DNA from 4 places in the Planococcus sp. SE5232 genome. Region 1 is predicted to be linked to each of the others. Evidence: riboswitches for the same ligand, from Rfam matches in the RefSeq annotation. Region 1 holds a riboswitch; each other region holds the start of a gene.
The links. Region 1 has a riboswitch for cobalamin ahead of ACRC6Q_RS09040 (ATP:cob(I)alamin adenosyltransferase). Riboswitches for the same ligand answer to the same signal wherever they lie in the genome.

Region 1 (7,705 bases):
ATTGGGTAGAGGGGGATAAGGAGGAAACCTGGCTCAATGGACAATGGGCTTTCCAATTAACATAAAAGACGGGAGGAATCCAGATGGAGCACAATCTGCAGACGGGATTAGCGTCTATGGAGACACTAGTCGTCATCTTGCTGTTCTTGGCATTTTTGCTGTACCCACTTGCAGCAGCTTTGACGAGCTTGCGCTTAAAAGCGTGGCCGCTCCATCGCTATTTTTTATGGAGCCTCGGTGTTTTTTGCATCGCAGCCGTCTTTACAGGGCCATTGGCGGATATAGCGCATGATGATTTCACTGGACATATGTGGACACATCTGCTGCTTGGCATGCTGGCACCTCTACTATTATTGCTGGCCATGCCTATGACTCTGCTGTTGCGGTCCCTGCCGATTTCTGCAGCAAGAAAGGTTACTTCAATTTTAAAGAGCCAGCTGTTTCATTTGTTGAGCAACCCGATTACCGCATGGATCCTCAATACCGGCGGGTTGTATATGCTGTACATGACGGATTTATATGAGCTTATGCACCGGTCGCTGATTGCTTACGGCCTTATCCATCTGCATGTATTTCTAGCAGGCTACCTGTTCACTGCTTCTATCCTCTATATCGATGTCACAAGCCATCGCCTGGGTTATTTGTTCCGTTCCGTTGTTTTGATCGTGTCGTTGGCGGCTCATAAAATCCTTTCAAAACTCATCTACGCCTATCCGCCTGACGGTGTGCCAAGAGAGCAAGCCGAAGCAGGAGGCATGATCATGTATTATGGTGGGGACTTCATCGATTTGGTCATCATCGTCATCTTTTGCTGGCAGTGGTATAAAGCCACTGCTCCGAGGAAAAGTGAAATGGCTGAGAAGATATGAAGCGTACGGGGAAGCTGTTTCGTCAGCGCGTCTTATGCCTTTCGGGGGTGAACGGCCGTTTCCGCTTTTCTTTTTGTCCAGCTCCAACGGCCAACTCCTCGGGTCATAAGCCACACTGACTATGCGGCAAAAAACGCCGCTTCGTCAGCGCGTCTTATGCCTTTCGGAGCTGAACGGCCGTTTCCGCTTTTCTTTTTCTCAGGCAAAGTCTCTTGTTTTGGGTTAAACTAGAGATAAGCGTTTGGATTCGAATAATCTGCTCTACTACATAAGAACGAATGAATTTAAGCATCACCATCATTAGGAGGCAATTCATGAATAGTTTTATTGTTATGCAAGGAGAGACTTATCAGGCAGAACGCAATGCGGGGGTTCTTTGGACGCCGCAGATCGACAAATCCGGCATGGTGCCGCATTCGTGGAACCGGATGCAGGAATTGAAAAAAGGCGATATTGTGTTTCATTATGTAAAAGGCTCCTTTATGGCCATCAGCCGAGTACGGGAAGATTGCCATAAAGGCACGAAGCCGAAAAATCCGGATGAGCAGCAGAATGGACATGAAGACGCGTTCGTGGCACACACTGTCTATCGCGAACTGGATAAGCCCTTGTCAGTGAAGGAATTCTTTGCGGAGATCGAGCCTTTATTGCCGGTGAAGTATTCCGCGTTCCAGGAAGATGCCAGCGGCAATTCAGGCTATCTGTATCCCTGCAATGAAGAACTGGCGATGAAGTTTCTGGAGCTGATCAGCTCGTTGAACATTTTTACAATTGAAGTGGAACAGTTGGAATTATCGATGGAAGTGATCAAAAAAACGGAGCACAATCCATTGCTGGGGCTGATTGCCGAAGCGGAACTTGAAATCAAAACTAAAATGCGCAGAGGCAAAGAACAATTTCGGGAAAGTTTGCTGCCGCAATGGAACGGCGAATGTCCGCTTTGCGGCATCGGGGTCGAAGAGGTTTTAAAAGCGACCCATGCGAAGCCGTGGAAGGACAGTTCGGATTCAGAGCGATTGGATCCGTTCAATGGCATTCTGCTTTGCGCTAATCACGCCGCCTTGTACTCAGCAGGTTATATTGCCTTCACCGGTGGGGGAAGGCTCCATATTTCGAGCCGGATTCCCGAAGAAGACTATCCGGTATTTAGATTGCGTAAGAGCATGAAAGTTCCGGTCTCCCCGGAGCATGCGCCTTATTTAAGGTGGCATAAACGGATTGTTTTTGCAGAACCGAGAAAAGTGAAATTGCTGACAAACCAGGAACAATAGATTTTTTTAGCTGTCTATAGGCGAATGGAATATGCTACACTGAAAACAAGTGAATAATCATGCAGAAAAAAGGTGCTGATTCGTCAGCATAACAGGGAACCCGGTTAGATTCCGGGGCTGTTTCCGCAACTGTAAGTGCGTATGAAATAAGAAAATGCCACTGTTCCGATGACTAGTCATCGGGACGGGAAGGTTCTTAGAGTAAATCGATGCACAAGCCAGGAGACCTACCTTTTTTTGAACGTATTTTTACTCTTCGGAAGATAAGGGAATCATACGGCAACGTTTCTATTTTTGACTGCTGGAGTATGTCTCTGAATAGCTATGGCGCCGCCCTCTTTTTGAGGGCGGCTTTTTGCTGTTTAATGAGAGCGTTCAATGCAGTGATTTTCACCAGACAAAAGTGAGGTGAAATGATGAAGAAAGACATGCGTTACCTATGTTATCCATTCATGCGGGAATCCGCCTCTACAGTGGACTTTGAAATCAGAACAGATTCATTGACCACACATATCGGGGAAGCCCTGGCGCTGACAAAAGATGTAGCTGCAGTTCAGCGCGACCTGCAGATTCTCCAGCCGATGGCCTATCATTTGAATGGCTCAGTCCGAGGGAAACTGGCTATCCGGGATGAAGATTTGATCGAGTTAAGTAACATGTATGATTATTATGTCAACTGTACAAGGGACAAAATCGACCACTTCGTTTTGCCTCAAGGGACTATAGGTGCTTGTGTCCTGCATGGATGCCGTAGTGAGGCGAAAAAATCTGTCCGCGCCTTGCATAAAGTAAGCTTGGAACGTGAAGTTCCGGAAATCCTTTTCAATTACGCCAATCTTTTGGCGAACGTATTCTTTACCATGGCTGTTTATGTCAATCAACACCACGGCGTGGAAGAAATTCCGTTTGTCAGCAAGTCCTATCCAACCAAAAAAACCAAAAAGAAAGAAGTGGCCAACTAACAATGAAAATTTCCCTATTCAAGTACCTATCCATCGGAGCAGTGGCATTAACGCTCGGCGCCTGCCAGTCAGACACATCCCAAACAGCTGATTCGGATGCAGCAGCTGAAGTTGAAGAACAGGCAAGTTATACCGTGACGGATGACCTGGACAAGGAGCTGACTTTTGAAGAAGTTCCTGCTACTGTCGTGTCATTGATTCCCAGCAATACTGAAATCCTCTATGAAATCGGAGCTGGAGACAAAGTGGTCGGTGCGACAGATTACGACAACTACCCGGCTGAGGCAGCCGAAGTGGAACGTGTTTCCGATTCGGTGGCTTTCAATGCCGAACGCATCATTGAACTGGAACCGGATGTGGTCATCGGTTATTCGACAGGTGGACCGACCGGCTACGACGAATTGGAAGCAGCCGGCATACAGGTATTTGTCATCGAATCAGCGGAATCCTTCGACGACGTTTACGGAGACATCGAGCAAATTTCAACTGTAATGGGCTTGGAAGACAAAGGCGAAGAAGTGATCGAGGCCATTCAGCAGCAAATTGAAGGCGTACAGGGAAAAGTAGCAAGCGTGGAAGAGAAAAAACAGCTGTATTTCGAAATCAGCCCTTCACCGGAAATCTATACAACAGGCCAGAAGACTTTTCAGCAGGAAATACTGAATCACGCCAATGTCGACAACCTGTTTGGCGATTTGGTAGGATGGCCGCAGATTTCTGAAGAAGAAGTCATCAAACGAAATCCGAAAATCATTGCGACCACAGTCTCTTATATTGATGACCCAATCGGCGAAATTAAAAGCCGCGAAGGTTGGAAAGATATCGAAGCAATCCAAAACGATCAGGTGTTTTTCCTGGACTCCGATATCACTTCCCGTCCGGGACCAAGAATCGGAGATGCTGTCGAGCTGGTAGCGAAAACAGTATATCCCGAAGCTTTCGAATAATAGTGAAAACCCCGCTCAAATATGAGCGGGGTTTTCTGATCCATTCATAGTAGAGGCTGTTATTGGTGCTGTTTTTCAAGCACATCCAAATCAATGCCGAATTCTTCCTTCAATACACTTTGTTTTTCTGCAGCCGACAATTCTGTCTTTTCCTTTTTCCCATTTTCAGAACGCGTCAGCTGACTGCCTGATAACGTCACCCGGCCATTTTCAGTAGCCCGTGTAACTAGGTCATCATGGGTAAAAGGAGACTCCTGTGAAACCTGGTTGAAGACACAGCCTTCGTGAAAATCAGCCAGCTGTTTTGCTTCTATGGAAAATCGGTATAGTGTTTTCTCCGTATCTTCGGTTTCACGAATCAAGTCGTAGTAGACTTCATCAACGTGTTCAACACGGTAAGTGCCGCTATGGTCTGTATGCCGTTCACCGCCGAGCGGAATTGGGCTGATGGTGGAATCCCCGAATCCAGCATCGACCAGATAGAGGGTATCGAGCTCAACGAGAATCGCTGCATGGGTATCGGCTTTCGACCATGTACCGTCGGGTTTTTGTACAGTAGCGGAAATCAGTTTTGCATCAAATCCCAATTCATTCAGCAGCCAATGGAACAAACCATTTATTTCGTAGCAATAGCCGCCGCGGTGTTGATTGACGATTTTGTCGTAAATGCTATTGATATTTAAATAGATCGGCGTCCGGCGGATAACATCCAAATTTTCAAAAGGGATATTCTGCATATGCAAAGACTGCAGCTCAGCCAAGTTCTGCAGGTAATGCTCCTGTACGGGTGAAGCTTTGAATCGCTTAAGGTAGTCGGTGGTATTCATATTTATTATTCATTCCTTTCGGTTAGTCGAATGGGTATATATTTTATTCTGTGAAATAAACATTCATTCATTATAATAAAAGAGTGTAGAGTTTGCTCCTGCGTGGTATAGTGAATAAGTATGTGAATTTAAAATGAATATCACAAACTGAATGACTGTATGAATGCTGTTCAAAAAAATAGGAAGCAGGGTGATGGATTTGGTATCCACTACGGATGTTGCTAAGCATGCAGGTGTTTCGCAGACCACGGTTTCACGTGTGTTGAATAAACCCGATCAAGTGAAAAAGGAAACTTATGATAAAGTGATGGCTGCTGTAACTGACTTGAATTATTCGCTGGATGGGAATGAAGAGGCAGTTCCAATCATCGAAAAAACCAAATCAATCAGCCTGATTGCCGGACCATTGGATGACCCGATTTTCATCGGTGCTGCTCCAGCTATTATCAACTATGCAAAAGAACGGGGCTATCAAGTAAACGTTCATTTTGTTACAAAAGAGAATGAGTTGGAGACTTATGACGCCGTTTTGTCCAGCAAAACCGATGGCATTATTTTGGCTTCCGTACTCCTTGATGATGTAAGCCATAAGAGACTGGTTGAATCAAATATCCCATTCATCCTGTTGAATTCGAACCATCCTGATAGCCAACACTCAATTGGCCTGGACAATATCGAAGCCGGATATCTTGCGGCCAGCCACCTGCTTACCGCCGATCATCAGGAAGTGGCTTGGGTGGGGGGACCTTTAAATAGCTCCACCTATAAAGACCGGTTTTTAGGCTTCATTCATGCGCTTCAGGAAGCGAAAAGCAAAATACGCAAAAAACGATTGGTGATTACCGATACCGATAAATCTTCTCTCTATGCAGTTTATCAGGATCTGCAGAGTTTGAAGAAAAAACCGACGGCTATTGTGGCGGCTACCGATGAAATTGCCATCCAGCTGTTGGATTTCTATCAGGAAGACGGATATCGGATTCCGGAAGACATCAGCATCATCGGTATCGGAAATTCAGAAATCGGTCAGCATTCAGCATTCGGACTGACTTCTGTCGGTTCAGCCGATAGCCTGGCTAATCTCGGTCAGGAAGCCGTGAAAAGACTTTTTGATATCTTGACGCTCGATCAAGATGAAGCCTTTCATGTAAACCGGGAAGTTCTTCTTTATGAGCGCAAGACTACTGTTCACGGATAGGTGATGAAACTGTACGGAATGCAGGATTCATTTTCTGCATCCATTATAGTCTTACCCTGAAAGGAACGGAGATTAACCCATAATTAAAAAGCTGTACTGGCAAAGATGCCGGTACAGCTTTTTTCAGTGAGTAAAAACCCACGGCAAAGTCCGAGATACGGGTTCATTTCTTTCATTCTGTTCTGCATAAATGGATGGAGTTGCTTATTATTTCATTTCTTTATGCGTAAAGGGACACTTCCCCTGTATCGGTTCACTGTCGTCGCCGATGAAAAATTGCTTCCATTCGTTATGTTCAGGGTCTCCGAAATGGCTGATATCCGGGTGTGTCGGCAAATGATCCCATGCCTCTACACGCTGCCGCACTTTATCGCGTGACATGACGCCGCCTTTTTCGGTTCCTTTTAATCCTTCAAAGATGCGGCGGGGCTGGAATCCTAAAACCATTGCGTTGCCGAGGTCCCGGGTTTTCCGTTGTTTATAAGCCGGTGTATTGCCGAAGATGAAGATCGGCTCTCCCTGGAAAGTGAAATCCCATAGATAATGGTCCGGGTCGCGTGGTGCTTCTTCCGGCCATTCCATTTCATCTTCATCATGCAGGTATTGGAGAATATCCCAGAATTGCTGGCGGTAGGTTTCCAGTGAACCTTCTTCCTTGAATGGTTCAACAAAAACAAACAATCCATGCCGCTTGTGTTTCGGATCATTGAATAGCGTCAAAAATGATTCAACGGCGGCAGGCAAGTTGCTCCAGTCGTCTTGGGTGATATAAGCGTAGCGCAATTCTCCCTTCAGTTCGCCGCTCATCCCGAAATAACATGGAAAAGTCTTATCCGTTACGGTTTCGTGAAAGGTTTTGTATTCGGCCAGCAACCATTCAGGCAAGTCTGTCCGTACTGAAAAATCTTCTTTCGTCAATAAAGCTGAGTGGGTTGTAATCATCAAATATTCCTCCATATGCATAAAATAGCGTCTTCCTTCTACTTCCCTAAGAAACACAGGACAAAACAAAAACGGCTGAGAAAAATCACAGCCGTTTCATCAATTGAATTAAAAAGCTCCGGAACCGCCACCGCCGCCTCCGACTCCACCGCCTGCAGGCATAGAGCCTGTCCCGCTGGCTGAAGCACTGGTGCTGGAATTCGCAGCGATGAAAATACCCGTCAAGAGGACTGGATTGTAGAACACGCCAAACTCTGCAAAAACAGATTCACTGTAGGCATTGGTGAAGCTCTGCGTTTTCGGATTGGCCGATTTTTCGTCCGTTCCCAAAACGTAGGCATAGGCACGCATTTTTTCATCCTGCGTCAAGTTTTCCCAGTCTGAAGCATCCAGATTTTCCATGGCAGTACGCAGTTGTTTCCATTCTTCCCGTATCTCGTGGCCATCACGGGTAATCGGGGAGTAGAAGCAAAAAGCGACAAAACCGATTCCAATGAAGAGAGAAAAGAACATCAACGGCAATAGATCCATTACCCCGAAAAAGATGCTTGCTGCAAATAAGGCAAGCCCGATCAGTCCCACGGTCCAGCGCAGCAACGGGTGCTTGCCGTATAGGTCATGTTGCTTCACTTCTTCGACGACGCCCTGCTGCCAGGCCGTGATCGATTCGTTATAGGAAGAGTGGTTCA
Region 2 (7,705 bases), on a different contig from region 1:
GTTACCCCGTCACTGGTATTTTCTGATACCGTTTCTACGACGCCTCTCGTAATTTCGCTTTCACTTAACCCAACGGTATCTCTGCCGACAATCCATGACAATTTCTCTCGTGCCAGTTCCATGTGTTTGTTCGTCAGCGGATTGTAGACATCCATCGCTGCATCCTTCAGGCTCTTTTGGGCCAGGCCCGAAGCGATGAGCAGTGCTTCAACAGCAATTCCTGCAAAGACATTCAGTGAATAGGCCAAAAAAACAATCGCGTATACGATCAAAAAGGACGAAACTGCAATCGTCGCCAGCAGCAGGAAACCGTTTCGGAAGGCGTTCGGCCCGTGGTTCCATCGTTTGGTCAGCTTGGTGATGGCTGTGCCGATCCAGCGAACCGGATGCGGCCAATTCGGTGGATCACCGACGATGCGGTCGATGGCCAATCCCAGCGCAATGGCACTCAAATGAGGAATCATATGCTTTTCGCTTTCGCCTGCTGGTAGAGTTTGAGCGCTTCGATGGTGCATTCAAAAACACCGACACCGATCAATTTTCCAAGTTCGGTGATAGGTCCCGCGTAAGGCAATTGTTCGCCCTGCTGCGTTGCCGCCACCAGGCAGCTGTCCGTAGATGTGCCCGTTGCGATCGTACCCGTCAACGGATCTTTGACCTGTTCCTGCTGGAGTGCTTTTGTTTTGGCTTCTGTCGCGGTGATCATCGCCTGGATAAAAGCTTCATCTGATAATACACCATTGACCAGTATCCATGTGTTGATGGTCCCGACGCGCAATGTACGCTCCACGGCTTTCGAGACATCCACGCCGTTGCCGACGCCCGCCGTAACAGCAATCACGACAGAACCGAATGGACCAAGGTATTCTTTGATGATGGCGTCCTGCGTCTGGACAGCGGTCATCATCCCTACCGTATCCGTCGTCTTCAATCCGCTCAGTTCAATGAAATCGGACATTTCCTGGACGCTGTCATTGATATTATAAAAAGCATCCACATGGCGGTTCATAAAGTTACGGAACCATCCGGAACCCGCGTTGACAACCGCTGAAGAAACCGTCTTTAACGGAATCGGGCTTTCATAAAGGACCATATCTTTGGAAATCTGAAATTCCTCAGCGCGTATGGTGTGGAAATCGGCTTCACGTTCGATCCCAGGCAATAAAGTGATCTGCGGCTTCGGCAATTCAGGATGCGGATGATTGCTGACGCGTGTATGATAGACCGTTTCGATGTCCTGTTCCCGAACCACTTCATGCGGTTCGCCGATCCGGACAACCTGTCCCCGGTCCAGCAACAGCAATTGATCGCAATACATCGACGCCAGGTTGATATCATGAAAAATGGAGACAATCGTCAAGTCTTTTTCGATGGCCTGCTTTTTAATGGTGTCGAGTAATTCCTTCTGATGGTTGATGTCCAGATGGTTGGTCGGCTCATCCAGCAACAGAATCCCTGCATCCTGCGCCAGTGCCTGAGCCACAAAGACGCGCTGTTGTTCGCCGCCCGACATCCGGTCGATCTGAGTTTTTTCGTAATGGCTGATGTCCATCAGGCGCATCGCCTCCAGTACGGCCTGCTCATCTTCTTCCGACCAGGAAGAAAACCAGCCGCTTTGATATGGGTATCTGCCAAGTGAAATCGTTTCCCGGACGGTATGGGCAAAAGCGTGGGCATGCAATTGAGGCAAGACCGCCATTTTTCTGGCCAAATCCTTTGCCGGAAAATCAGCAACCGATACACCGTCTATCCGGACATCCCCTTTTGCTGCCGGCAGCACGCCGCTGATCAGTTTCATCAGGGTCGATTTGCCGCTCCCGTTTGGTCCTAAAATACCGAGAATTGAGCCTTTATCGACAGTAAACGATACGTCTTTGACGATATCCTGATCGCCGTAGCCGCCTGTCAGCCCTTTTATTTCAAGCATAGTTAAGCTCCTCCTTTGCGTTGTCGGAAAAAGATGAATGCAAATACCGGCGCTCCAATAAAGGCGGTAATGACACCGATCGGCAATTCCGTCGGTGAAATGATGGTTCGTGATACCAAATCACAGACAATCAAAAGAGCTGCTCCGTTGATGAACGATAAAGGCAAAACGTGCCGATGGTCCGCCCCCCATAGCAACCGGGTCATATGCGGAACGACCAAGCCGACAAAGCCGATGGTTCCTGAAACCGAAACAGCTGCTCCCGTCAGTACCGAACCACCGATTAAAATCGTCATTTTGCTCTTTTTGACATCCACACCCAAATGCTGCGCGCGCTCTTCCCCGAACAGCATGGCGTTCAACTCACGGCGCTTCAGCCATAAAACGAAAGAGCCGATCAAAACGAAGGGCAGCGCCATCCGCACGTATGGCCAGCCCCGCATCGACACACTGCCGAGCAGCCAGCCGATGATTTGGCGCAGTTCTTCCCCGGTCAACGCGATCATCAGGGAAATGATCGATCCGAGAAATGAACTGAAGATGATGCCTGTCAAAATGACCGTTTCCATTTTCATGGAGCGATCCACCAGCTTAGCGAAGCTCATGACGGCAAGCATCGTCAAAAGCGCACCGATCATGCTCATGACCGGTAAGGTGAATGGTCCCAGAAACGGAATCGAAATACCAAAAAAGAGCGTCATCACAGCGCCGACTGAGGCACCGGAAGACACTCCCAAGGTGTAAGGATCGGCCAGTGGATTCTTCAGAAGCCCCTGAAACGCTGCACCGGCAATCGCCAGCGCCGCACCGACAAGCCCTGCTAAAATGACACGGGGCATGCGGATGTTCCATAGTATATTGGCAGCTGCTTCATCCGCTGACGGATTCCACAGCACGACCGGTGAAATGGAGACCGTTCCGACCGTTACTCCCAGCAGTACGGCTCCTGCTAAAATCAGCAGCGAGACGCTGTATGCCAGTACATTCTTAGTCATTGAAAACTTCAGGGTAAACAGCTTGCGCCATTTCCATCAGCCCTTCTGATAAGCGTGGGCCTGAACGGGTGAGCATATCCGAATCCAGGTTATAGACAGCATCTTCTTTAACAGCAGTCACTTCTGCGAAGCCGCTGCGTGATTTGATCTGTTCGACAGCGTCTTCTACATAGGCACCCTCAGTTGTAATGATCACATCTGGATTAGCCGCAACGATGGCTTCCGGATCCATGCTTACCCAACCTTCCAAATCGCCGGCTACATTTTCAGCGTTGATGAGTGTCAGCATTTCGTCCATAAATGTCCCTTTACCGGTCGTATAGATGTCCGGCTGGCTGCCAACTTCCAAAAAGACTGTTTTCGGCTCTTCGATTGTACTTGCCAGTTCCTCGATTTCCGCCACTTGTACTTCCATTTCTGAAACAATGCTTTCCGCTGCTTCCATCGTACCGGTCGCTTGCGCGATAACCGTGATGGAATCATAGACTTCTTCAAAACTGATCGCATTATTGACGACGAATACATCAAGTCCCGCATCACGCAATTGCTGTAAGCCTGCGTCTCCGACACCCAGTCCGGATTCATGGGCCAGCACCAAGTCCGGCTGAAGGCTGATGATTTTCTCCACATTGAATTCCTGGCCGCCGATTTTCTCGACTTCTGTTGCCTCTTCCGGGTAATTGTCAAAATCCGAGACCCCGACCATTTTGTCGCCCGCCCCTAACTCATAGACGATTTCCGTATTCGACGGCACCATTGAGACAATAGCTTCCGGTTCTTCCTCAATGACCACTTCTTCCCCGACTGCATCCGTCATGGTCACTGGAAATTCAACATCCACCACTTCTGTCGGCGGTTCTGCCGGTGTTTCCACGTCTTCTTCTTCCACCGGTGTTGCCGTATCTCCGCACCCTGCCATTAAAACCGCGGCCAACCCTGCTGTTGCTCCAAATTTCCAAATCTTCTTCATGAATAAAACCCCCTTGTTGTTTGTAATGCTTTATCTATATAAATTGAACTAATAATTTGTAGTAGTAGATATTCCGTAAAACAGCTACGCTTTCCAGCGGGCTCGCGCCCAATCCTCCTCGTCCGCTGCGCTCCCTGCGGTGTATCGGTCGTCTCGCTAAGCCGCAGGAGTCTTCGCTGTTTTGCTCCATATCTTTAGAGTTTTCTCTGATAGTCGCAGCGATATATAAAATGCTATTTCTTTAGCTCAACTTATCTAGCCATTTTATTAAATGATAGAAATAACTCCTTAAACAATTCAGGTACAAAAGGTTGAAAAATTTTCTTGGGAACACAAAATCCCCCGCAGCAAACTGCGAGGGATGGAAAGGACGCCATAAAAAAGCATGCGCATCCAGCCTTTCCTCGCAGGCGTTTGGGTGTGTCGTCATAAAGGCAGGTCTCCTGGCTTGTGGTCGTCGGTTTCTGCACCTTCCCAAAGCATCGCTTCAGTGGCATCTAGCAGATTCCTCTCACATACAGTGGCGGGACCGCGCCGGAATTGAACCGGCTTCCCTTTTAACTCATGTTCTTAGACATAAGCACCTTTATGAATTGTTATCATATTCTGTTACTTCTCTATTATTATACACCTAAACGCGGGTGTGTTTCTTACATTTTTTCCGGAGCTGCAACGCCGACTGTTTTCAATGCATTGGCTAAAGTCGTTTTCACGGCTGTGATCAATGCGAGACGGGCGCCAGTCAATTCCGGATTCGACGCGTCCAATACTTTATTGGCATTGTAGAAGCTGTGGAAATTGGATGCCAATTCATGGATATAGGTCGTAACTCTATGAGGCGCGCGCTGCTTCGCTGCATCGGCGATCACTTGCGGGAAATCCCCAATTTTCTTCAGGACATCGATTTCTTTCTCAGAAGTCAATAAGTTCAACTGTCCTTCTGAAGCCAACAGACCTTGCTCCTCTGCCTGGCGCAGAATTGAAGAGATGCGGGCATGAGCATATTGCGAATAAAAGACCGGATTTTCATTGGACTGTGAAACGGCCAAATCCAAATCAAAGTCCATATGCGTATCGCCTGAACGCATCGCGAAGAAATAACGCACCGCATCCAAGCCGACGAGTTCAACCAGTTCGCGCATCGTCACCGCTTTACCGGTACGTTTGCTCATCTTCATCTTTTCGCCGTCTTTGTACAATTGCACCATCTGGATGATGCTGACTTCTAGCGTGTCGCGGTCATAACCAAGTGCCTGGATCGCCGCCTTCATGCGTGGGATATAGCCGTGGTGATCAGCTCCCCAGACATTGATGAGCTTGTCGAATCCGCGCTGCAATTTGTCTTCATGGTAAGCGACGTCGGGCATCAAATATGTGTACGTGCCGTCATTCTTGATCAACACGCGGTCCTTGTCATCTCCAAAGGTCGTTGAACGGAACCAAGTCGCCCCATCTTCTTCGTAGACATGCCCATTGGCACGGAGTTTAGCCAACGCATCATCAATTTTGCCATTTTTGTAAAGGGATGATTCAGGATACCAAACGTCGAATTCCACGCGGAAGTCCGCCAGATCCTGCTGCAATTTCGCCAATTCCACTTTCAATCCGTGCTGGCGGAATGCTTCAAAGCGCTCTTCGTGGGTCATGCTGACGAATTTATCGCCATGTTCCTGGACTAGCGCGTCCGCGATGTCTTTAATGTCCTGTCCACGGTAGCCGTCTTCCGGCATGCTGTCGCCTTTGCCTAGCGCTTCAAAATAACGTGCTTCGATCGACAAAGCCAAATTGTTGATTTGATTGCCGGCATCGTTAATGTAATATTCGCGTGATACTTCGTATCCTGCCAGGTCCAATACATTGCACAGCGAATCGCCGACTGAAGATCCACGGGCATGGCCCAAGTGCAGATCGCCTGTGGGATTGGCTGATACGAATTCCACCTGGATGCGTTCGCCGCCACCTGCTGTTGAACGGCCATAATCGGCTTTCTGCTCCAGCACGGTTTTGATGACATCCTGCAAATAATCCTTTTTGATGGTGATGTTGATGAAGCCTGGTCCGGCAATTTCAACTGTCTGGATATTTGCTGCATCTTTATCGAGGTTTTCGACAATCGCTTCGGCAATGGCGCGGGGCGGCTTTTTCGCCAAGCGTGTCAATTGCATGGCGATGTTCGTGGCGTAATCGCCATTCGCTTTATCTTTCGGCGATTCGAGTTGGACTTCAACCGGCTCGGTCGTCAATTCCGCTTTTTCGATCGCTTCTTTAAACGCTGTTTTAATCGCATGTTGAACTTTTTCTACTGCATTCATCATTTAGCCTCCATAAACTGTATTTCCATTTCGTATTCGCCGACATGATCCGCGCCAAGCGTAAGGTCGTAGCGGACCATGAACCGCGTATCGCTGACCGACAGCTCGTGCGCTTTTGTCGTCAGCATGAATGACCCCTGTTCATTGGTCAGATTGCCGGTTTGTTCTTTATGTAATAAAAAAGGTAGCCGCATCTGCAGGCCGCCGCTTCTCATGATCACCGCTTCATTTTCTTGAATTTTGACCGTCGTCCGGATTTCAAGTTCGTCCTGCTGCTCCGCATATTGCAGATAGCGCAGCTCGTTTTTTTCCGTCAAGGTGCCTTGGGATTCCAACGTCATCACTTGCTCTTCCATATCCGGCTGGCGGATCGTCGTCGTCAGTTTGATCGTCACTGTCTTTTGCATGGCTCTCCGCCTCCCCGTCCTTTGATAACCTTTATATTATAGCTTGACTCGACTGTTTTTTTCAATGAAGGATTGGCAGGAACTGCAGATTAGACAAAAGACCACATATTTTGGCCTCAGCCAAAGCTACGTGGTCTTTAATCCTATTCCATTGCAGAGCATAGCTGGTTACCTTGTATAGGTTGTAACAAAAGAAGGGCGCGGGAAAATATTCGGGCGTTTGTCGATGCCTTCCGCCGTGCCACGTTTTGCATGTGCATGGCCGTATGCCTGTGATTCCTGCCAGTCTTTGAATGATTGCTCGTCTTTCCAAATCGTCAGAATCGCATAGGTATCCGAATTCAGCGGACGCAATACGCGAATTGCTGCAAAGCCGGGTTCCTTTTCAACCATTCCTGCCCGATTTTGGAAGCGTGATTCAAACAGCTCACGGCCTTCCTCCGTCACCGGAATATTATTGAATACGGCGTAGTAACCGTCATTGATATCTCCCACTGCATTCAGTACTCCATAAGCTTCTGCCCCCTGCAATCCTGGGCCGCCTTCTGTTTCATAAAGCAGAACCGCTTCGTCGCCGTTCACCAAGTAAATCAGCCGTGCATTTGCCAAGTTCGCCATCAACGTCACCGCCTGATCGCGATGGCCCGTCCATTTATACAGTTCCATTGTCAGCACCTCTTCCAGATAATTAGTCTCTATTATCTTAACGGTTTTAAATCAAAGATTCTATTTTGGAGGGCTTCGACCGGTTTTGTGGTTCTCCCAGCATTCCGTCTGACTTACGGCTTCTGTACTTTAACATGAAATTGAAAAAGCCGATCTGGGAAATTCCAGACCGGCTTGGTTTTTTGTCATTCAAATCCAGATGTTCGCTTGCGCTTGTCACGGCTAGACGGCTGCCTTCGCTTTTCTTTGTTGTCCAGACTCCAACGGCCAACTCCTCGGGTCATAAGCCACTCTGGCTATGCGGCAAAGGACGCCGCTTCGTCAGATCGTCTAAACCTTATTGCTCCTGCAGCACTTTGTGCTTCGTCGCAAAGAGGTGGCTCAAACTACCTTTGAGCCACCTCTTGCCTGTCGGAGCTGAACGGCCG
Region 3 (7,705 bases), on a different contig from region 1:
TTTGGCATGCTTCGCATTCTTCGATTTCCGCCTGTGATGTACTGCGGACGTAATAGGTCGTCTTCAGATGTTGTTGCCACGCTTCCAAATGAAGCTCCAGCAATTCTTTCGCTTTAATGGTATGCGGTACGTAAAAGTTGAAGCTGATGGATTGGTCGATATGCCGTTGGCGTGCTGCGTTTTGGCGGATGCTCCATTTCTGATCCAGCACGTGGCGGGCACGGCGGTAATACTCGTAGGTGTTGTGGTCCAAGTCAGGCGCTGTCACCTTGAACTTGAAATTCTTTTTCTCTTCCGCGTATTCAACGGCATACAGGGGATCGATGCCATCTGTCGAACCGCCGATTTTCGCAGTCGACGAGTTCGGTGCAACGGCCATCATCCAGCCGTTGCGGACACCGTTTGCGGCGACTTCCTGCTGCAGTTGCTCCCAGCGCTCTCCGCGGTAGCTGCGGCGCTCAAAATACTCGCCCGTGTGCCATTCAGAATCTGCAAACTTGCTGAAAGCCCCTTTTTCTTGGGCCAGCTGCATCGAAGCGCGGATCGTCTCATAAGCAATTTTTTCGTATAACGAGTCTGCAAACTCCACTGCCTTTTCGCTTTCCCAATGGATGCCGTCAAGCGCCAAAAGGTGGTGCCAACCGAATGTCCCTAATCCAATGGCGCGGTATTTTTTATTTGTGGCTTCGGCCTGCCCGACAGAAATTGTGTTCAAATCAATGACATTATCGAGCATGCGCACTTGGATTGGAATTACCCGTTCCAACACGTCCGCTTTGACCGCTCTCGGCAAGTTGATGGATGACAAATTGCAAACGACAAAATCCCCCGGCTTGCGGACCATCACAAGGTTGCCGTCTTCATCGGTGTATTCTTTCATGATGGTTGTTGCAGACATATTTTGTGTTATTTCTGTACACAAATTACTGCAGTAAATCGATGTCAGCCCTCTGCCTCTTGTGTGCTTGTTCGGGTTTTGACGATTCACTTCATCCCGGTAGAACATATAAGGCGTGCCGGTTTCCAGCTGCGATACCATGATGCGCGCCATAATCTCCATCGCCCGGTAAGTTTTGCGCGGCAATAGCGGATGGTCCACAGCTTCCTGGTATTTCACGCTGAAGTATTTTTCATCGGTTTCATCGTAAAAGTCTTCGAGACCCAACGCGTTGCCGTTTTCGTCTTTCCAGCCCATCACCTGCTTGATCTGGTGCGGACAGAAGGTATGCCATTCACCGTTGCTGCGGCCGTTTTCGTCTTTTTCCTGAAGCCGCTTCATAAACAGATCCGGAATCGACACGCCCGTGAAAATATCGTGCGCTTTGCGGCGCTCGTCGCCGTTATTGGTCTTCAGATCCAAAAATCCGTTCATGATGTCTTTATGGAAAACATCCAGGTAAATCGCCACTGCGCCCTGGCGCTGGCCCAGTTGATCGACACTGACCGCCGTATCATTGACCAGACGGATCCACGGCACAACGCCTGACGAATTGCCTTTGAACTTTTTGATGTCTGAGCCCAAAGCCCGCACTTTTCCATAATAGATGCCAATGCCGCCGCCATCTTTGCTGAGGCGGGCGATGTCCCAGTTGTTCAAATAGATGCCATCCAATGAATCGTCAACGGTATCGATAAAGCACGAAGACAATTGGCCGAAGCTCTTCCCGGCATTCGATAAAGTCGGTGTCGCCACTGTCATATACAGATGGCTCATTGCCCAGTAGGCTTCTTTGACCAGTTCCAGCCGTTGGTCTTTCGATTCGTTTTGCATCAAGGTCATCGCGATGACGAGAAAACGTTCCTGCGGAAGTTCGAACAAGCGCCCTTCATAGTCTTTCGCCAAATAGCGGTCAGCCAGCAGGAACAGGCCGATGTAATTGAACAGCAAATCCCGCTCCGGTGCAATTCCCTGTCCCAATTCGCTGATTTCTTCTTTCGAATATGCCGCAAGGAGCTCTTCGGAATAAATGCCGATCTGTGTAAGCTCTTCAATAAGTCCATAGAAGTCGCCGTATTTCTCTGAAGCGGAAAATTTGCGGCTATCTGCAGCTTTTCCGTACAAGTCGCCTGCATACAATTCGGCCGCCACGTATGTCCAATCCGGCTCATCCATGGTGATGCGGTTCAAAGCATAGAGCAATGACTGTTCTCCTTTTGCCTGTCCAGCCAACTTTGCTGCCCGTTCCAGCAGTTCACGCGTATCCAGTCCATATACATCCGTTGCCCGTTGAAGGGCTCTTTCCACTGCATTCATTTCTGTTGCTTCGATTTTCGTATTCATATCAGCACAACTCCTTTGCGTATTCGTTTACTTTCATGCGCCGCTGCTTGCGTTCCTGGGCGCTTTTGAATAGTTTTTCTTCGGCAGCCGTTTCGGGAATCACGCCAGTCACAGGTGTCGGTTTGCCTTCGCTGTCGACAGCCACCATCGTCAGGATGGCCGTAGTCGTTAAACTTTTATCACCGGTTTCAATATGCTGGCATTCGGCTTTGACGTACACTTCCATCGATGTTCTGCCCGTTGAAATGACGACGCCCTCTAAAATGAGGATATCCCCCACTTTCGCAGAAGACAGGAAATTCACGGTGTCGATCGATGCTGTCACAACTGCTTTGCCACTGTGCCTCATCGCTGTGATGGCGGCAATCTCATCAATATAAGCCAATACCGTGCCACCGAAAATGGTGCCCATGTGGTTGGTGTCCGGCGGCAGCACCAGCCTTGTTTGAATGGTTCTTGCTACGCCTGCTGCTAATGGTTCCGTCATCTGTATTCAATCCTCCATCTCTGAGTAAAAAGAAAAAACCCCATCCTCTCAGGGAGGATGGGGTTGAAAACGCAGAATATCAGATGAAAACAGCAGAAAAAGGGCTGTCCCACACATAAATACCTTTGTTATCCCTCTCAGCTCCCGGAGAAGATCATAAACGATAACGAAGGCAGGTCTCCTGGCTTGTGCGTCATCCTCTGCTATCTCCTTCCCGTCCATTGGACAGTGGATTGTGATAGCTCGTCAGCACTTACAGTTGCGGGAACAGCTCCGGAATTTCACCGGCTTCCCTATTAAGCCTTTTCAGGCACCTTCGTTATTGGTTCTACTATATATAGTTTTTATTTTCATCAAATCACTAAATATTGTATTTCTAAACTATAAATCACTTTCAATGCTTTGACAAGAATTTTTTCAACCTTCTGGTTAGGTGGAGGTTTTAGTTAATCGTCAAATGCCGCTTCAACGCTTGTTTAACTGTACCCATGGTCGTCAATTGGCTGAAATTGACACGTGCTTCAATCGCTTTTAAAGCCAATTCAGGACGAATGCCGGTAAAAATCAGTTGAATGCCGAGCAAGCGCATGATGTGATCGATCTTGTAGAGAAATTCCGCTACGACCTTATCGATATTGTAGATGCCGGATACATCGATGATGAGGCATTGCAGGTTCTCCCCCTGAACTTTTTGGGGGATGATGTCGAGCAGCCGATTGCTTCGGTCACCATCGACAGAACCTACAAGCGGCAACACGGCCAAGCCATCAATAATCGGAACGATGGGGGTTGATATTTCGTTTTTCAATTGCAATAAGTCCCGTTCTGTTTGTTTTTGCGCGCTGATGTCATGGATGATCGATTGAATGGCAACCGTTTCTCCATACTGAACAGGATAACAATACAACTCTACATCTGCTAGGGTCCCATCAAAACGTCTAACAGTGGTCTCCATCAATCCTCCGATCGCGCGGTCTTCCATGCCCGTGCGGATGCGTTCAGTGATGAACTCTTTATAGTCCTCAGTAAAAACATCCACCACATTCGCCCCGATGAGCGTCTCTTTGCTGGCTTTGAAAAAATCCGATCCTGGCTGATTTATATATAGGACTTTCTGATTTGAATGGATGATGGTCGTTTCGTTCGAATACTCCGCTATTTGCTGATAGATTTCTTCTTTTTCTGTAATGCTCAGTTGTGGTACTGGTGATAAACTTGGCATTTTTTCTCACTCCTTCTGGCTAAGAAACTGCCTTATCCTCTATTTTACACTTTTTCAGAAAAACTTTCAGTGTCTGTCGATGTTTCAAATATCTGAATCATTCTTTTATTTACAGTTCTATTTCAAAACTTGTAAAACAGAAGTATTATGCTATGATAAGAAATTGTGATTTCGGAACATCTTTTTGACACTGCTTTTGGAAATACAGTAACGTGAAGTTATGGCAAATGGAGATACATGATGAAACAATTAACAGGAAATGCTTTTCACTACGGCTGGGTCATTATCGCGATTGCAGCCTTGTCCCAATTTTTCTCTGGCCCCGGACAAACTTATTCCAACTCGATTTTCATCGATTATTATATAGAAGACTTCGGCTGGAGCCGCTCGACGGTTTCCGGCATCTACTCAGCTGCCACCTTAACCGCAGGCTTCCTGCTGTTTTTTGTCGGTCGGCTGATTGACCGCAATGGTTCACGAAAAATGGCGGTTGCTGTTTCCATCGCCCTCGCTGTGGCCTGCTTCTTCAACAGTTTCGTAACAAGTCTCGTCATGCTGTTCATCGGCTTCTTTTTTATCCGGCTGCTTGGACAAGGTTCCATGGCGCTCATCTCAAGCTCGCTCATCCCCCAGTGGTTTGTCAAAAAGAGAGGGCTCGCCATCAGCATTGCCGCCATCGGTGGATTGGTCAGTTCCGCTGCTTTCCCGCTGTTGAATGTTTGGCTGATCGAGTCATTTGGCTGGCGCAGTTCGTGGCTGATTTTAGGGGTCATCATCATTGTTTGCTTTACACCGCTCGCTCTTTTCCTCATTCAAAATTCTCCTGAAGAAATGGGTTTGTTACCGGATAACGGCGATAAACTAAGAAAAGAGCCTGAAAAAATGGCCATTGAAGAAGTCAGCTGGTCGGTGAAGGAAGCTTCAAAAACCCGGGCATTCTGGTTATTGCTGCTATGTGCCGCCATTCCTGGAATCGTCAATACCGGTTTGACCTTCCACCTGGTTTCCATCTTCGCTCAAAAATCCTTATCCCTTGAAACCGCCGCAAGTATATTAAGCTTAACGGCATTGATCGGTTTGCCGGTCACGTTCATCACTGGGATCCTATTGGAAAAAGTAAAGGTCCAATATATGCTGACGCTCGTTTTTGCCGGAGAACTCCTGTCGTTGTTTCTTCTGCAGAAAGCTGATTTTTTGGCAGCCGCCGTCATTTTCGGTCTGGTCTGGGGCGTGAGCATGGGAATCGAGCGGATCGTCATGGCTGTCGTCTGGCCCAATTACTTTGGCCGGAAACATATTGGCAGCATTAGCGGCATCTCGATGGCGATGGTCGTCACGGGATCTGCACTTGGCCCGTTGCCGCTCGGCATCGCGTTCGATCTGTTCGGCGGCTACGTTGAAATCCTCTGGACGCTGATGATCTTCCCGGTTTTCGGCATCATTTCGGCATTGCTGGCGAATCCACCGATGAAGGAAGTGCCTGCAAAAGAACCCGTTATTGAAGACATTTATGGTCCTTCAGAAAACCCTTTACTCGCGGAGTAAAGGGTTTTTTTGATGCAACTGGACTACCGGGCAAATAAAAAAAGTTGCCCAATTTGGACAACCCATTACTTCTCTCTTTATGCATCGACCCATTCAGCTTCTGAAGCTCGTTCTTTATCTGTTTTGGGTTCGTCGGCTTTTTTATTGGTTTTACTGGTGTACGGCTTAAAACTCTTGGCCTTGTTGGCGCCGGCTTTCCAGCGGGTCCAGCCTTTTTTGCCAGTTCCCTGGCCCGTACCGCTTTTCGTTTTTGCTTTTGCTTTGCTCATTCTAATCACTCCATTACTTACGATGATGTACAGCTTATCACATCAGGGCGCAGAGTGGAATAGAAAGGTTTTGCTATTGCTGGCCAAGCACTTTTTGAATATCTTTTTCAAAGGATTCAGGTTTGTCTTTTGGCGAGAAACGCGAAACGATGTTGCCTTCCTGGTCAATCAGGAATTTAGTAAAGTTCCATTTGATCCCGCTCGACAGGAATCCTTTTGTGTTATCAGTCAGGTAGCTGAAAAGCGGATGTGCGCCTTTGCCATTGACCTTTACGAGGTCATGCATCGGAAAAGTAACCCCATAAGTCATGCGGCAAGCTTCCTGAGCTTCTTCTCCGCTGCCTTTTTCCTGTCCGAATTGATCGGATGGAAAACCTAACACGACCAGTCCTTGCTCCTTATAGTCTTCATACATTTTTTCCAGGCTGTCAAATTGATCTCTCAATCCGCATTTTGTCGCTGTGTTGACAATCAACATGGCCTTGCCTTTGTATTCGCTTAATTGGTATTCTTCCCCGTTCGGCTTTGGTACCGCAATATCGTAAATATTCATCCGGCATCACTCCTTTTGTGGCGATTCAAAGCATAGTTTACAGATCCATGGTTTTAAAAGTCGCATTCAGCTCTTTCAGGTTTTTCATCAAGGTAATCGCGTTGACGCCCATGAAGTTGCAGCTCGCAAGTTTGTCGAAGACAGCCTGTTCAACCGCTTTTTGTTCGCTTTGGGCTTTTTCCGTCAAGGAAATCGTAAACGCGCGTTTGTCGGTTTCGGATTGCTGTTTGATCAGCCTCCCCTGTTCGATCATGCGATTGATGATGGGATTCAAGGTTCCCGTGCCAAGGCCGAGCCGTTCACCGATGTTTTTCATCAGCAGTCCGTCTTCCTCCCATAGGACAAGAAGCACCAAATACTGCGGGAACGTCAGACCGAACGGCTCCAGCGCTTTCGCATACATTTTCGAAAAATTACTGGAAGCTTTATAGACTTCAAAACATAATTGCTGTTCGAGTTTCGTCGGTTTTTCCATTTACATCTCACCTATACTCATTATTAGAGAACGCTGATCTCCACATCCACCGATCCTTTGATCGCTTTTGAATATGGGCAATACTGATGCGCTTTTTCTACGTACTCGTGTTTTTTCTCTTCATCGATGCCTGTGATATCGACAACCAGTTTCACTGCCAGCTTAACGCCGCCATTGTCTTTATCTCCGATCAATGCAACAGTCGCCGTTACTTCGCTTTTCTCTATTTCCACTTTACCAGCTTCCAGCACCCATTCCAATGCGCTATTGAAGCAGGCGCTGTAGCCTGCCGCAAAAAGCTGCTCCGGATTTGTTGCCGTTGTGGCTGAACCGCCAAGAGCCTGTGGTTTTGCTACGTCCAAATAGAAAATATTGTCCGGCGAATAAACTGCGCCGTCTCTTCCGCCTGTATTGATCATAGTCGTTTCAAATAGTGTTTTCATTAGTTATGTTCCTCCATCCATTTGTATCTTACACGATCTATATTATATTACATCGTACACGATGTAAATAAAGATGCTCATATCTAAAAAAGACGTTATTCACCTTTCTGGCGAATAACGTCTTTTCGTAAAATTGATCCGTTTCCTTCTGTTTAATAAATGAATGGAATCAAGCGCGCACGCTTTTTCATCCATTGCTCATAATCCGGCCCGAACTTCTCGACCAGCAGGCGCTCTTCGTAATTGATCCGCTGAAGTAAGGCCCAGACCATGGCCGCGCCTCCGATAATTGCCGCAATCAGGCTGCTGAAAAAAAGCGCCATGCCCAGTGTAATCAGCAGCAGTCCCGTATAAAGCGGATGGCGCAGCTTCCGGTACGGGCCGGTGCTGACGATTTCATCCCCTTCGCGAACTGTGACGTAACGTGTGA
Region 4 (7,705 bases), on a different contig from region 1:
CTTCGTGAACGTTAAAAATAAGCCCGTAAGAGAGACGCAAGATGTTTTATCCACAAGCAGGTCGTGACTATCGAATATAAAATCGGATTTCTGTTTCGCGACTTATTGATAATTTAGTAGTTTTCAGGCTGAAATCGGAAAGAAATACTTGTAATTATGCAAGAGGAATCAGGTTTCAAAATATTTTTTTAAAACTTTTCAGGATCTATCTCCTTCTTGATTCCAGGAATAGAGATATCAAAAAAACGTCATTTTCTGATCCCTTGAAATACTGTCATGAACACATTTTTGTAGAAAATAAACAAATGAATGAAATAAATCGCAGATTTTTCTAAGGAAGTTTAAAAGTGTTTAAATTTTCTTTTTAACTAAAAAATCCCGCTTGCAACATTTGTAATGATAGGAAATTGTGCGTATAGTGAGACAAGTGATATTTGAACCGGTGAAAATAATAGGTAAATATTCATTTTTATTAGGGCGAGATTTCCAAAGAGTCTAATAAATGAATGGATAAAGTTGTTATGGAAGATAGATGAATAGACGCGATGAACTGCTCTTCTATCCAGGCAATAAATTGAATAGCAGAGAGGTGAGCAAGAGATGTCAATTATTGAAGTAGAAGGATTATCGAAAGTATTCGGTAAAAATACTAAGCAAGCATTGAAATTGCTCAGTGAAGGAAAATCGAAAGAAGAAATCCTAAAATTGACGGGCAGTACAGTAGGCGTCAATCGCGCTTCATTTTCAGTGGAAGCCGGTGAGATTTTTGTCATCATGGGGCTTTCCGGAAGCGGGAAATCGACCTTGGTTCGTTTGTTGAACCGGTTGATCGATCCAACAGAAGGAAAAGTATTTATAGATGGTGAAAATCTGGCAGCGATGGATAAAAAAGACCTGCGCAGAGTGCGCCGCACAAAAATGAGTATGGTGTTCCAAAACTTTGCCCTCTTCCCGTATCTGACCGTTTTGGACAATGCCGCATACGGCTTGGAAATCCAAGGGGTCGACAAAGCGGAAAGACATAAAAAAGCAAAAGAATCGTTGGAAATGGTCGGCTTGGGCGGGTACATAGAACAAGTGCCATCCCAGCTTTCAGGGGGTATGCAGCAGCGTGTCGGATTAGCCAGAGCGCTGGCGAACGATCCGGAAGTCATGCTGATGGACGAAGCCTTCTCCGCACTGGATCCATTGATCCGAAAAGAAATGCAAGATGAATTATTGGATCTGCAGGAAACCATGCGGAAGACCATCATTTTCATCACACATGATTTGGACGAAGCTCTGCGCATCGGCGATAAAATCGCGTTGATGAAAGACGGCTCCATCGTACAGGTCGGTACACCGGAAGAAATCTTGGTGAATCCGGCCAATGATTACGTTAAAAAATTCGTTCAAGATGTCGACCGCTCGAAAGTATTGACCGCGTTCAATATCATGAAACGCCCTGAAACGATCAACATCGATAAGCACGGTCCGCGTGTCGCTTTGGAAAGAATGAAAGAAGAAGGCATCTCGAGCATTTATGTAACAGATAGCAAGCGGAACCTGAAAGGCTATGTAACAGCCGATGACGCTTCCGTTGCCTTTAAAGCTGAAGTGAAAAGCCTTCTGGATATCCTGAAGACGGATGCACCGACTGTCACTAAAGACACCTTGATGAATGCGATTTTTGAAATCAGCCATAATTCTCCTGTTCCGATCCCGGTTGTGGAAGACGGAAAACTGCTCGGCATCATCGTACGCGGCGCCGTCATTTCCGCGCTTGCAGGACAAAGCGAGGTGAATCGCAACCATGCTTAATTTTATGGACAACATCCCGGAAATTCCGTTGTCTTCATTAGTTTCGGATTTCACGGATTGGATATCAGATACATTCGCTTTCCTATTCGATCCTCTTAAAAATGAATTTGCGGACGGCCTGGAAGAATTTGCAGACGTTCTTGCAGCAGTCCCGCCGCCGATTGTGATTCTGATCGTCGCGATACTGGCATTCTTCATCAGTGGAAAACGATTTGGCTTGGCTGCATTTTCTCTTATTGGCCTATTGCTGGTCTGGAACCAAGGGCTGTGGGAAGAATTGATGCTGTCGTTTACATTGGTTCTTGTCGCAAGTCTCTTGTCGATCCTCCTAGGGGTTCCGATCGGCATCCTGATGTCGAAAAGCAAAACCGCGGAAAGCATCATTACGCCTGTTCTTGACTTTATGCAGACCATGCCAGCTTTTGTTTACTTGATTCCGGCTGTGGCATTTTTCAGCATCGGAATGGTTCCCGGCATTTTCGCATCATTGATTTTCGCCACTCCACCGACTGTTCGGTTTACGAACCTCGGAATCCGTCAAGTATCAAAAGAATTGGTCGAAGCTTCCGAAGCTTTCGGCAGCACGGGTTCACAAAAGCTCTTTAAAGTGGAATTGCCGATGGCCAAAGCGACAATCATGGCCGGCATCAACCAAACGGTTATGTTGTCGTTGTCGATGGTCGTTATCGCATCGATGATCGGCGCACCGGGTCTCGGCAGGGAAGTTCTTTCTTCCTTGCAGCGGGCTGATGTAGGAACCGGATTTGTCGCAGGCTTGGGGATTGTCATCCTGGCAATCATCATCGATCGGTTTACGCAAAGTTTCACTGGACAAAAAAGAGTGAAAAGCTAATTTTGGTAAAGTTATAAAAAGAAAAGTACCAAGTATGTAAGTTGAACTAAAGAAACTAGCTTTTACACAACGCTTCGGTCGCTTTGGGCATGTCTCCCGCAAGAAGCCAGGCAAAGGGCGCCTGTCTTCTTGCTTCGCCTAGCCCCTGAACGCGCCGGCGCTAAGAGGTTAGAATTCGAAGCGACTCTGTATTTTCCCTTATATATAAGAGATATGGAGCAAATCAGTGGAGACTCCCGCGGGAGCAGTGCAACGACATACAAGAAATCCACTCGGGCGTTTAGCCCGAGTTAGTTCGGCGCAAGCCCGTAGGAAAGATACGGCCGAAGGGAGTTCGGTCCGTATCTTTGCGACGAAGCTAGCGAAGCGATGCAGGAGCACTGGGTTTTCAGGAACTGATTTGCGGAATATCAGCAGGTGAAGATCACTAGTTCAATTTATATAATATTAAAGAAAAAGGAGATTGATTATTTTATGTTCAAATTACAATGGAAACATTTAGGGCTTATGTTCGTACTTATGCTGACACTGGTTGTAGCAGCGTGCGGAAATGACGAAGAGGCTTCAGACACAGGAACTGCTGAAGGTTCCGGTTCTGAAGACGTGAACTACGGTGAAGAGTTAGGTTACAAAATTACAGGCATTGAAGCAGGCGCAGGCGTAGTTGCTGCATCTGAAGCAGCAACAGAAGAGTACGAAAGTCTTGAAGGCTGGGAAGTGGTCACTTCTTCAAGCGGCGCGATGGCTGCAGCTTTAGGCGAAGCGATCGATAACGAAGAACCGATCATCGTCACTGGCTGGAGCCCGCACTGGAAGTTCCAGAAGTATGATTTGAAATACCTTGAAGATCCTAATGGCTTATTCGGCGATGCTGAAACGATCAACACAATGGTACGTGAAGGTTTAGAAGAAGAGAAACCTGAAGCCTACACAATTCTTGATCAATTCCAATGGGAGTCTGCTGATATCGAAAGCATCATGCTGGAAGTTTCAAATGGCGCAGATGTTAAAGAAGTTACAACTGAATGGGTAGAAGAAAACAGTGATAAAGTTGCTGAATGGACAGCCGGTACAGAAGCAGTAGACGGCACAGAAATTGAGTTGGCTTACGTGGAATGGGATACGGAAGTCGTTTCAACGAATGTTGTCGGAAAAGTCTTGGAAGACCAAGGCTTTGAAGTAACATTGACGCCGCTTGACAATGCAGTGATGTGGCAGGCTGTTTCTGAAGGACAAGCAGACGGAATGGTAGCGGCATGGTTGCCGGGAACCCACGCCACTCAGCTTGAAACTTATGGCGACAGTGTAGTCGATCTTGGAGTTAACCTCGAAGGCGCTAAAATCGGATTTGTCGTTCCCGCTTATATGGACATCGATTCAATCGAAGATTTAACACCTGCTGAATAAATAATTCTTTTATATAGAAGGAACTGAACCCTGAATGGCAGACATTTTAAACGATGTCCCCATTTGGGGTTTTTGGTTGGTTGGATTTCACTACTTCGCTTGCCCGCGGAGTCGCTGCTGAGATTCCTTTTTGGAGCTTGACTGGCCAAGATTATCCAGTGTAAGCTTGATGAAACATAAATAGAATATCAGTAAGAGGTGCCCTTCGGGGAGAATAGGGAATGAAGTGAAAATCTTCAGCGGTCCCGCCACTGTAACGGGGAGTTTTATGGAAATAGCCACTGGACTTTTGTCTGGGAAGGCCTGTGAAATGATGATCCAGAGCCAGGAGACCTGCCTGCTTACTTTCTGCTTATAGATCATGGAAAAGTCTTTCGTTTATTTGTTCGCGCAAATAAACTGAAGGCTTTTTCTTTTTAACATAGAAGGGGGAAGAAAAAGATGGATTTATTGCAGCAAACGATTGGACGGTTTGAGGGCTTGGATCTGGAAGTGATGGATATGGCACGGGGGCGGGTGGACAGTCTCATCAAGCCGCCGCATAGTCTGGGTAGGCTGGAAGACCTGGCTGTACAACTGGCGGGAATATATGGAGAACTGTATCCTGTGGTGGATCAAAAGGCGATTGTGGTGATGGCTGCCGATCATGGCGTGTACGAGGAAGGGGTTTCTTCCAACCCACAAGAGGTGACGTTTGCACAGACGATGTTCATCGCAAAAGGCATAACCGGAGTCGGTGTATTAGCGAAGCCGACCGGTGCGAAAATCGTCACCGTGGATATCGGGGTAAAAGGGGACTTTCCAAGTGATGCCGGAGTGATCGACCGGAAGATTAAGCAAGGAGCAGGCAATATCGCGACAGGACCTGCGATGACCACAGAAGAAGCTATCCAGTCGCTCGAAGTGGGAATAGAAATTGCGGAAGCCGAAATCAGAAACGGCGCCCGCATCCTGGGAACCGGCGAAATGGGCATCGGCAATACGACGCCGAGCACGGCGATTCTGTCTGTTCTGGGGGACATTCCACCTGAGGAGATTACCGGCAACGGAGCAGGGGTCGGCAATGGCGGAATCTCACATAAAGTGAAGGTCATCAAGACGGCGATTGAGGTCAACAATCCAGATAAGCGGGATGCGATCGATGTCCTTGCCAAAGTGGGCGGCCTGGAAATCGGCGGCATGGCGGGTATCATGATCGGAGCGGCAGCCAACCGTGTGCCGGTTGTGTTGGACGGCTATATTTCTACAGTTGCGGCGCTGCTCGCTGTTGCGATTGAACCGAAAGTGAAAGCTTACTTGATCCCTTCACATGCAAGTGCGGAACCGGGCGGCAAAAGAGCCAGTGAACTGCTGGGCATCAGACCGCTGCTGCATATGGATATGTGTTTGGGTGAAGGATCGGGCGTCGCTTTAGCGTTCCCGCTTGTGGAAGCGGCGTGTAACATGATGAGAGAGATGGCCACCTTTTCTGAAGTGGGCCTTGAAATTTGAGGTAACGGAACCATAGGATATTCATTCCAGTGACAACAAGTGAAGACGAGATGCTGAAAGGATGAAAAGATGTTTACGAGAGAAGAAAAAGAAGGCGTATATAAAGCAATTTATAATAGAAGAGATATTCGAAGCTTTTTGCCGACAGCGATTCCGGAGGAGCTGGTCACCAATATTCTGGATGCGGCTCATCATGCGCCGTCCGTAGGGTTTATGCAGCCGTGGAACTTCATTTTAGTGTCTTCACCTGAAACAAAAGAAAAACTGGCTTGGGCCGCAGACAAGGAGCGGCGGGCACTGGCCATCCATTATGAAGGGGAAAAAGAAAACAAATTCCTTGGCTTGAAAGTGGAAGGGTTGAAACAAGCGCCAGTGACGATTTGTGTGACCTGTGATCCTACACGCGGCGGCTCACATGTCCTGGGGCGCAATTCCATTCCCGAAACCGATGCCTTATCAACTGCCTGCGCCATTCAAAACATGTGGTTGGCCGCCTGTGCAGAAGGATTGGCGATGGGATGGGTAAGTTTTTACAAGAAAAACGATGTCCGGGACATTTTGGACATCCCGCCGCATATCGACCCGATCGCTTTACTTTCGCTTGGCTACACCGAAGATTATCCCGACAAGCCGATTCTGGAAACAGCGGGATGGGAAAAAAGGCGTTCGTTGGAAAACCAGGTTTTTGAAGATAAATGGAATGGGAAATTAGGATTCTAAATGAAAAGGACAAGAGGCGTGATTGGATCAATCAGCGTCTCCTGCCCTGTTTAATTTGATGTGATTCTTTTACTGCTTAACCGGGCCTTTATTAATTTCCGTCAATGCAGAATTGACCTCGAAAATCTTGGCGTGTACCGGTGTTATGCCAAAGCCAGCCAATCGGTCAGTGTGCATTTCCACGTATTTTTCCGCCGCGTCTTTTGTCTCGAAAAGGTAAATTCCGCCGGCTTCTTTGGTTTCCGGGCTTTCGGTCCAGATTTTCCAGATAAAGCCCTCTTCATTGTTGATGCTTGTTGCCAGTTCTGAGAATGCCTCAGCCATCTCGTCTCCGAAAGGGCCATTCATCTCGAAATCCACTTGCAGGATATATGCCATCTTGTTTCCTCCTCAATTTTTAATCAGTGAGAAATAGGCTTCGCCTAAAATTTCATTTGTTTGATAATACCCTGGCGAAAGTTCTTTTTCAATAAACGAGTTTACCTCTGTCGACTCCACATCGTACATGACTTCGATTTCCTTGGAAAAGAGCAATTGTTCTCTTTCCAACAACTGCGAAAGCGCGGGTTGCGGCTTTGCTTGCAGTTCGTCCTGATTCAGCACTTGCTTCAAGCCATCCACATAGGATTCGAATGGGCGGCCGCCGACAAGTTTTACGCCTTTGTTTTCTTCATTGACCATAATGATGGATGGAAAGCCTCTGGCACCCAGACTTCTGGCGAGAGCGAAGTCCTCGTTCAACGCTTGTTGTCCGGCTGGCAGTTCGGCTTGTTTGACGATGGCTTCACCATCGAGTCCCATGTTGTTGACGATCTCGATTATAACAGACGGTTCTGAAATGTTTTGGTTGAATGCGAAGAGCGCTTCTCTTGCACGGCGCAGGTATTCATTGGCTCTGGCGTCGTTGTGGTTTTCCTGAATCACTTTAAAGACTCGTGAAGGGGGATAAGACGACTGTACGGGATTGTCGATCATTAATGTGCCGTCGATCGGCATCCTTGAATGATCACCGACTTCTCTCCAATGGCCTGCGACATCGGCTGGCTTGTAGATGCCGTTTGCCGGATCGATGGGGCCGTCATGCCATTTTTCCAGCAATCCGCCCATTACGGTCTGGAAGTTGAAATGCTCACCATATTGCTCTGTGAAACGGCGAAGCACCGGTTCAATAGCCCAGCAATGGGAACAGATTGGGTCTGTTACATAGTAAAGCGTAACCGATTTCTTGGGTTTATTGAAATCGATCAGCCCTGTTTCCTCTTCTTCCGCAACTCCGCATATGCCTGTTTCGATATCACACATCCTATTGTTTTTCATTCTAGTTCCTCCTCTTTTTAAACTGGCTCTAACTGAGCGTTTTGGGTAGCTTATTTGCTTTACAATTCGATCTTAAGCCATAATGAAAACAAGCAACACCAATAGTTCGGGGGATGT

Region 2: it holds a riboswitch for cobalamin, as region 1 does, so the genes downstream of both, ACRC6Q_RS03905 (ABC transporter substrate-binding protein) here and ACRC6Q_RS09040 (ATP:cob(I)alamin adenosyltransferase) in region 1, are expected to answer to the same signal.
Region 3: it holds a riboswitch for cobalamin, as region 1 does, so the genes downstream of both, ACRC6Q_RS00830 (acyl-CoA thioesterase) here and ACRC6Q_RS09040 (ATP:cob(I)alamin adenosyltransferase) in region 1, are expected to answer to the same signal.
Region 4: it holds a riboswitch for cobalamin, as region 1 does, so the genes downstream of both, cobT (nicotinate-nucleotide--dimethylbenzimidazole phosphoribosyltransferase) here and ACRC6Q_RS09040 (ATP:cob(I)alamin adenosyltransferase) in region 1, are expected to answer to the same signal.

What each region holds. Positions count from the first base shown of each region.
Region 1 is NZ_JBOGCP010000002.1:45,647-53,351, forward strand. It holds gene ACRC6Q_RS09030 (cytochrome c oxidase assembly protein) at 84-869, shown strand; gene ACRC6Q_RS09035 (HNH endonuclease) at 1,184-2,140, shown strand; cobalamin riboswitch at 2,193-2,389, shown strand; gene ACRC6Q_RS09040 (ATP:cob(I)alamin adenosyltransferase) at 2,557-3,102, shown strand; gene ACRC6Q_RS09045 (ABC transporter substrate-binding protein) at 3,105-4,049, shown strand; gene ACRC6Q_RS09050 (arylamine N-acetyltransferase family protein) at 4,109-4,876, opposite strand; gene ACRC6Q_RS09055 (LacI family DNA-binding transcriptional regulator) at 5,070-6,074, shown strand; gene ACRC6Q_RS09060 (YqcI/YcgG family protein) at 6,282-7,016, opposite strand; gene ACRC6Q_RS09065 (DUF2207 domain-containing protein) at 7,125-7,705, opposite strand, start outside.
Region 2 is NZ_JBOGCP010000001.1:809,356-817,060, reverse strand. It holds gene cbiB (adenosylcobinamide-phosphate synthase CbiB) at 1-464, opposite strand, end outside; gene ACRC6Q_RS03915 (adenosylcobinamide amidohydrolase) at 461-1,927, opposite strand; gene ACRC6Q_RS03910 (FecCD family ABC transporter permease) at 1,930-2,922, opposite strand; gene ACRC6Q_RS03905 (ABC transporter substrate-binding protein) at 2,915-3,892, opposite strand; cobalamin riboswitch at 4,309-4,495, opposite strand; gene argS (arginine--tRNA ligase) at 4,543-6,204, opposite strand; gene ACRC6Q_RS03895 (DUF1934 domain-containing protein) at 6,204-6,611, opposite strand; gene ACRC6Q_RS03890 (antibiotic biosynthesis monooxygenase family protein) at 6,780-7,277, opposite strand.
Region 3 is NZ_JBOGCP010000001.1:176,056-183,760, reverse strand. It holds gene ACRC6Q_RS00835 (ribonucleoside-diphosphate reductase subunit alpha) at 1-2,281, opposite strand, end outside; gene ACRC6Q_RS00830 (acyl-CoA thioesterase) at 2,283-2,768, opposite strand; cobalamin riboswitch at 2,923-3,101, opposite strand; gene ACRC6Q_RS00825 (PAS domain S-box protein) at 3,211-3,990, opposite strand; gene ACRC6Q_RS00820 (MFS transporter) at 4,231-5,535, shown strand; gene ACRC6Q_RS00815 (DUF3934 family protein) at 5,613-5,804, opposite strand; gene ACRC6Q_RS00810 (glutathione peroxidase) at 5,878-6,357, opposite strand; gene ACRC6Q_RS00805 (MarR family winged helix-turn-helix transcriptional regulator) at 6,395-6,832, opposite strand; gene ACRC6Q_RS00800 (organic hydroperoxide resistance protein) at 6,856-7,275, opposite strand; gene ACRC6Q_RS00795 (methyltransferase family protein) at 7,428-7,705, opposite strand, start outside.
Region 4 is NZ_JBOGCP010000001.1:284,756-292,460, forward strand. It holds gene ACRC6Q_RS01325 (quaternary amine ABC transporter ATP-binding protein) at 601-1,800, shown strand; gene ACRC6Q_RS01330 (ABC transporter permease) at 1,793-2,653, shown strand; gene ACRC6Q_RS01335 (glycine betaine ABC transporter substrate-binding protein) at 3,128-4,060, shown strand; cobalamin riboswitch at 4,241-4,415, shown strand; gene cobT (nicotinate-nucleotide--dimethylbenzimidazole phosphoribosyltransferase) at 4,502-5,551, shown strand; gene bluB (5,6-dimethylbenzimidazole synthase) at 5,621-6,271, shown strand; gene ACRC6Q_RS01350 (monooxygenase) at 6,341-6,649, opposite strand; gene ACRC6Q_RS01355 (DsbA family protein) at 6,662-7,588, opposite strand.